2 regions of the Micromonospora chalcea genome follow, and region 1 is predicted to be linked to the other one. Evidence: riboswitches for the same ligand, from Rfam matches in the RefSeq annotation. Region 1 holds a riboswitch; the other holds the start of a gene.
The links. Region 1 has a riboswitch for thiamine pyrophosphate ahead of thiE (thiamine phosphate synthase). Riboswitches for the same ligand answer to the same signal wherever they lie in the genome.

Region 1 (3,199 bases):
GGTCGCGGCGAGCACACCCGGCTGCCCGGGCAGCGGCCCGATGATCGGCGCGTTGTCCGGCGTACCAGGGCGCAGCCCGGCGACTGCCTCCACCAGCTCGTACTCGACGAGTTCCGGCACCAGTTCCGTGGCGGCGCGCAGCAGTGTCAGCACGCCACCGGCGGTGACAGCGGTGTCCGCGCGCTCCTCGACCGTCGCCCCGACCACGACCTCGCCGCTGTCCCGGGGCACCAGGTAGACCGGCTCGCTGTCCGCGTACCCCCGGATCACGTGCCGGAAGCCCGGCGGACCGCCACCCGGCGCGCGCAGCCGCAGCACCTGGCCCTTCACCGGGCGGACCGGCAGGCCGGTCAGCGCCGCCGCGCCGCAGCCGGCCGCGACCACAGTGACCCGCGCGTCCACCTCGGACAGCGCGCCGACGCGCGCCGGGCGCAGCTCCACGCCGGCGCGTTCCGCGGCCGTGCGCAACGCGGCGACCAGCCGCCGCGGGTCGACCTGGTGATCACCAGGGGCCACCGCGCCGCCGCGCACGCGCGGCGCCAACGCCGGTTCGCGGTCGCGCAGCTCCGAGGGACGCAGCGGCGTGATCGGCAGTTCCAGGCCCTGCTGGTACGACCACAGCCGCCTCGCCTCGGCCAGGTCGTCGGCGGTGAGCCCGACGACGAGCGTGCCCTCGGTGCGGTAGCCGATGTCGACGCCGCTCGCCCCGGCCAGCTCGGTCGCGAAGCCGGGCCAGCGGGCGGCGGACTCGACGAGCAGCGCGGTCAGCTCGCGCTCACCGAAGTACGCCTCGGCGACCGGCGACAGCATCCCGGCGGCCACCGACGACGCGCCCGACCCGGGCCGGTCGTCGTGCACCACCACGCGCAGTCCACGCTGCGCGCACCGCCACGCGATCGCCCACCCGACAGGCCCGCCCCCCACCACCGCCACGTCGTTAAGGAAGGGCCCCCTGTTAACGCCTCCGGTAGAGGAAGGGCCCCCTGTTAACACGTCAGGGCCCGCAGCAGCTCGGCGGTGGCGTGCGCGGGATCGGCTGCCCCGCTGAGCGCGCCGACCACCGCCACCCCGTACGCCCCGGCGGCCCGCAGCGCCGGCACGCTTGAGGCGGTCACCCCGCCGATCGCGATCACCGGCACGGTCACCGCTTCGGCGACCGCGCGTATCCCCTCGGGGCCGATCGGTTCCGGCAGGCCGAACTTGGTGGTGGTGACGTGGCACGGGCCCACGCCCAGGTAGCTCGCGCCCGCGTCCACCGCGGCCCGGGCGGTCACCGGTTCGCGGGCGGTCGCGCCGAGCACCGCGTCCGGGCCGAGCACCCGGCGCGCGGCACGCACCGGCAGGTCGTCCGCGCCGACGTGGCCACCGGCGGCGTCCACCGCGAGCGCCACGTGCAGCCGGTCGTTGACCAGGCACTGTGCTCCGTACGGCCGGCAGGCGTCGACCACCAGCCGGGCCAGCTCGTACGCCTCCCGGTCGGTGGCGTCGTCCTCCACGCGCACCTGCACGACGAGGTCTGCGCCCGCCACGGGCAGTGCGGCACGCAGCACGGCGAGCGGGTCACGCCCCGGCCGGGTGTCGGTGATGAGATGCAGTCGTCCCAGGGACAGCACGGCAACGCTCCTCCCTGCGCCGGCATTACCCGGATCAGGTTCGACGGTCGGGGGCTCCCAGCCCCCCTCTCAGCCCGGTCCGCACCGGGCTCCCGTGGGTCACTTGCGGCCTACCGTACGACGCCTCCCGCCCGTACGGAAGCCCGGGTGAGGTTTTTCCCAGGAACCAGCCGTCCGCCGGATCGGGGCAGCGGGTGACCGTCCCGTCACGACACGCTGCCTGGGTGTCCGTTCCCGCCCGTGTTCCCCGCCGCCTGGCGGTCCTGCCGTTCCGGGGCAGCCGTGCCGTCTCCGAAGGGCTACTCACCTGGACGATGCTGCGCGGGCAGACCTGGATCCGCCTGCGGCCGGACGTGTACGTGCACCGCGACGGGTACCGCGCCGACGACCACCGGATGTGGTGCGAGGCGGTGGCGTTGCGCCTGCCGCCGGGTGCCGTGCTGGCGGGGCGCAGCGCCGCGTGGTTGTTCGGCGCGGACGTGCTCCCCCGCGACGCGCCGGTGACAGTACTGTTGCCGACTGCTGCGCGGCTGCGACCGCACCCACGGTTGCGGTTGGTCCGGTCACCGCTGCCGGAGCGGGACCGCACCCTCGTCGGCGGGCTGCCGGTCACCACGCCCCTTCGCACGGCGTTCGACCTGGGCCGGCAGGGCTCACTCGCCGAGGCGTTGGTCGCCGTCGAGGCGCTGCTGCGTCGCCGGGCCGTGAAGCTGCCCGCCCTGCGGGCCTACGCCGCCGCCCGGCCGGGCTGGCCGGGCGCTCCGCTGTTGCGCGAGGTGCTGGCGCTGGCCGAGCCGTTGAGCGAGTCCCCGATGGAGACTCGCCTGCGGCTGCTCCTGCTCGACGCCGGCCTCGGCCCGCTCACCGCCCAACACGAGGTACGCGCCGGCGGACGCTTCGTGGCCCGGGTGGACCTGGCCTGGCCGGCGCTCCGCCTCGCGGTCGAGTACGACGGCGACCATCACCGCGAACGGGCTCACTTCCGCCGTGACGTGGCTCGCCTGAACGCGCTGCGCGCAGCCGGGTGGCTCGTGCTCCGCTTCACCGCCGACGACGTGCTACGCCGGCCCGACGCCACAGTGGCCCTGGTGCGCCAGGCCTTGGCAGAACGTCGTGCCACCGAGGCGAACCACTGATCCGCGCCCGCCGCCACGAGCCTCACCCCGCTACGCCCCCGGCCCGCCACACGTCACCGCTGGCCCCCATTTCGCCACCTACCACCCACCGGACCACCCACCACCCACCGGGCCCCCATTTCGCCGCCCGCCACCCGTTGGGTCCCCGGCTCGCCACCCGTCGAGCCGCCCGAGACACCACGCGCGTCAGAGGCCCGCCCGCAAACACCCATCGCGTTCCACTCGTCGCCAGATCCAGCCCCGAGTGGAACGCCATGGGGGTCTCAAGGCCCTTATGACACCCATGGTGTTCCACTCGTCGTGAGCGCTGCCTGTGGGTGGCACGCTATGGGTGCCTGACGCGTGGGCGAGCCTTGATGGGGCGCAGGCCGCGCGGGCGCGCCCCCAACCGAGGGCGCACAGTCCACGTGCGGGCGGAGCCGAACGCGTGGGTGAGCTGAGCGCGCGGGC
Region 2 (3,199 bases), 690 kb from region 1:
AGCCCGTGCCCGCGTTCCTTCACGATGGACGCGAACTCGACCATCGCCCCGTTCACGCCCGAGTTCGAGGCGAGCACGAACACGTCCTGCGGCCGGATCGGCGCCAGCTCGTAGAGGCGGTGCGCCACCGCCGGGTCGCGTTCCAGCTTCGGGCCGAGCACGTCGGCCGGATCGCCGCCGACCAGCACCAGGTCACGCAACGCGATCCGGTTCGTGGGCACCAGCCCGCCGGCCCGACCGGCGATCTCCATGGCCAGCGCCTCGGAGTGCCCGGTGCCGAACGCGTGCACCACACCATCGGCGCGCAGCGCCGCTGCGATCAGGTCGGCCGCGTCGGCCACGTTGCGCCGCTGCTCGGCGGCGACCCGGCCGATCGTCTCGGTCACCACCGCCAGGTACGCCTCGGCGCTCACCGTCATGCCTCCTCCGTTCCTGCGCACCGGGCGAGGATCGCCTCGGCCAGCGGGCCGGGCGCCTCGTCCGGGATCCAGTGGCTGACGCCGGGCAGCGTCACGAACCGGTAGTCACCTGTGACGTGCGCGGCGCACGCCTGCGCGGCCGTCCGGCCGATCGCCACGTCCTTGTCGCTCCAGACGAACGTGGTGGGCACCCCGACCGGGGCGACCGCCTTCATGTCCGCCCCGGTCATCGCCCGGTACCAGTTCAGCGCCGCCGTCAACGCCCCCGGCTCGCGCATCGGCTCGGCGTACCGGGCCACCGCGCCGGCGTCGCCCACGCCGCTGAGCAGCTTGCGCAGCGTGGCGGCGTTCCACGCCAGCAGCACCCGCTCCGCCGTACCGGGCTTACGGAACAACGCTATGTACGCGGACTTGACCTTCTGCCGCGGGTCGGTGGCGAGCGCGTGCCCCATCGCGGCCGGGTGCGGCACCGACACCGCGGTCAGCGTCCGCACCCGCTCCGGGTGCGCCGCCGCCAGACCCCACGCCACGATCGCGCCCCAGTCGTGGCCGACCAGGTGGGCGCGGGTCACCCCGAGGGAATCCAGCACGCCGGCCGCGTCGGCCACCAGCTCCGGAATCCGGTACGCCCCGACGTCCGCCGGACGCGCGCCGGGCGAGTAGCCGCGCTGGTCGAGCGCGTACGTGCACAGCCCGGCGGCGTGCAGCGCGGGCGTCACCGCGTCCCACTCGCCGGAGTGCTGCGGGAATCCGTGCAGCAGCAGGACCGGGTCACCGCCCTCGGGGCCGCCGGCGCGTACCTCGAACGTCAGTCCCCGCGCATCCACCAGCATGATCGCCACCATACCGACACTCGCCCTGCTGGGCCGGGGCCCGTGGTCGGTGCTAGCGTCTGCGACGAGACAACTTCACATCCGACAGGGGAGCGCACAGCGCTGAGAGTGCGGGCCGGTGCCCGCAGACCCTCGAACCTGATCTGGGTAATGCCAGCGCAGGGAGTTCGGTCGACCTCCAGCCGCGTCGCCGTCCGGTGACCACCGGGCGCGGCGTGCGTCTTCTCCTGGTTCACCTCGACGAACTGGGAGCCAACCGTGAACCACACCGACAGCAACCGCTGGCGTACCGTCGACATCGTCGTCGCCTCGGTCATCGCCGTCACCTTCGGCGTCGTGTTCCAGCTCTGGAACATCCTCTGGAAGGGCAGCGACGGGCCGTTCGCCTTCTTCGCCCCGCTCCAGTCGGTCATGTACGGCGTCTGGCTCATCCCGGCCGTGCTGAGCGCGCTCATCGTCCGCAAGCCGGGAGCGGCGCTGCTCACCGAGACCGTCGCCTCGGCCGTCTCGGTGCTGCTCGGCTCCCCCTACGGTGCGATGGCGATCCTCCAGGGCGCGGTGCAGGGCCTGGGCGTCGAGGCGGTCTTCGCGGCCACCCGGTACCGCCTCCACCGGCCGCTCACGGCGGCGCTCGCCGGCGCGTGCGGCGGCCTCTTCGCCACGCTGTTCGACGCTCTCTACTGGTACCCCGGCACGAGCTGGACGACGTTCCGGCTGCCCTACATCGCGTTCGGCGTGCTCAGCTGTCTGCTGGTGGCCGGCCTGGGTGCGGTGGCCCTCACCCGCGCGCTGGCGAACACCGGCGTCCTGGACCGCTTCCCCGCCGGCCGCGACCGAGCCCTGGTCTGACGGCTCGCCCCGCCCCGGTGATCAAGGAGTTTGCGTCCGCCGGGCACGGTTTTCCGGACGCGAACTCCTTGATCACGCAGGCTGGGCCGGGAGAGGGGGTGGTGGGCGGTGAGCGGGGTGGTGCTGCGGGGGTTCGGGTGGCGGCACGGGGGACGGAAACGCTGGGCTCTGCGCGGGGTGGATCTGCGCGTGGAGAGCGGCGAGCGGGTGCTGCTGCTCGGACCCTCCGGCGCCGGTAAGAGCACGCTGCTGGCGGCGCTGGCCGGGCTGCTGCCGGAGGACTCCGGCGAGCAGGAGGGCACCGTCGAGATCGACGGGCTGGACCCGCGCAAGGCCCGCGAGCGCGTCGGCATCCTGTTCCAGGATCCGCAGACCCAGCTCGTCATGGCCCGTTCCGGCGACGACGTCGCGTTCGGGCTGGAGAACCGGGGCGTGCCCGCCGGGGAGATCTGGCCCCGCGTCGACGAGGCGCTGCGCCGGGTCGGCTTCCCGTACGACCGGGACCGCCCGACCGCCGCGCTCAGCGGCGGCGAGCAGCAGCGGCTCGCCCTGGCCGGCACGCTCGCGCTGCGCCCCGGACTGCTGCTGCTCGACGAGCCCACCGCCAACCTCGACCCGGCCGGCGCCGCGCTGATCCGCCGGGCCGTCGCGGACGCGCTCGACACGGACACCACGATGGTCCTGGTGGAGCACCGGGTCACCGAGGCGCTGCCGCTGGTCGACCGCGTGGTGGTGCTGGAACCGGGCGGCGGGGTGCGCGCCGACGGGCCGCCCGCTGCGGTCTTCGCCGCGCACGGCGACGCGCTGGCCGCCGCCGGGGTCTGGGTACCCGGCCACGTCACGCCACCCCGGCACGCCACCACGCCGCCCGGCGACGTGCTGCTCACCGCGGAGCGGCTCGGCCTGACGCCGCGGCTCGACCCCACCGATCTTCGGGTACGCGCCGGCGAGGCGCTCGCCGTCCTCGGCCCCAACGGGGCCGGCAAGTCCACGCTGGCGCTGCTCCTGGGCGGCCTGCTGAAACCCGGCACGGGCGGCGTCACCGCGTCGGCGGAACTGGCCGGGCGGGACGCGCGCACTCCCCCGCACCGCTGGCGG

Region 2: another riboswitch for thiamine pyrophosphate. It lies ahead of PVK74_RS14410 (ECF transporter S component); the one in region 1 lies ahead of thiE (thiamine phosphate synthase).

Annotation. Positions count from the first base shown of each region.
Region 1 covers NZ_CP118233.1:4,027,718-4,030,916, forward strand. The annotation lists gene thiO (glycine oxidase ThiO) at 1-993, opposite strand, end outside; gene thiE (thiamine phosphate synthase) at 987-1,613, opposite strand; TPP riboswitch at 1,608-1,719, opposite strand; gene PVK74_RS17605 (DUF559 domain-containing protein) at 1,838-2,749, shown strand.
Region 2 covers NZ_CP118233.1:3,342,696-3,345,894, forward strand. The annotation lists gene PVK74_RS14400 (sugar isomerase domain-containing protein) at 1-419, opposite strand, end outside; gene PVK74_RS14405 (alpha/beta fold hydrolase) at 416-1,252, opposite strand; TPP riboswitch at 1,329-1,435, shown strand; gene PVK74_RS14410 (ECF transporter S component) at 1,511-2,101, shown strand; gene PVK74_RS14415 (ABC transporter ATP-binding protein) at 2,210-3,199, shown strand, end outside.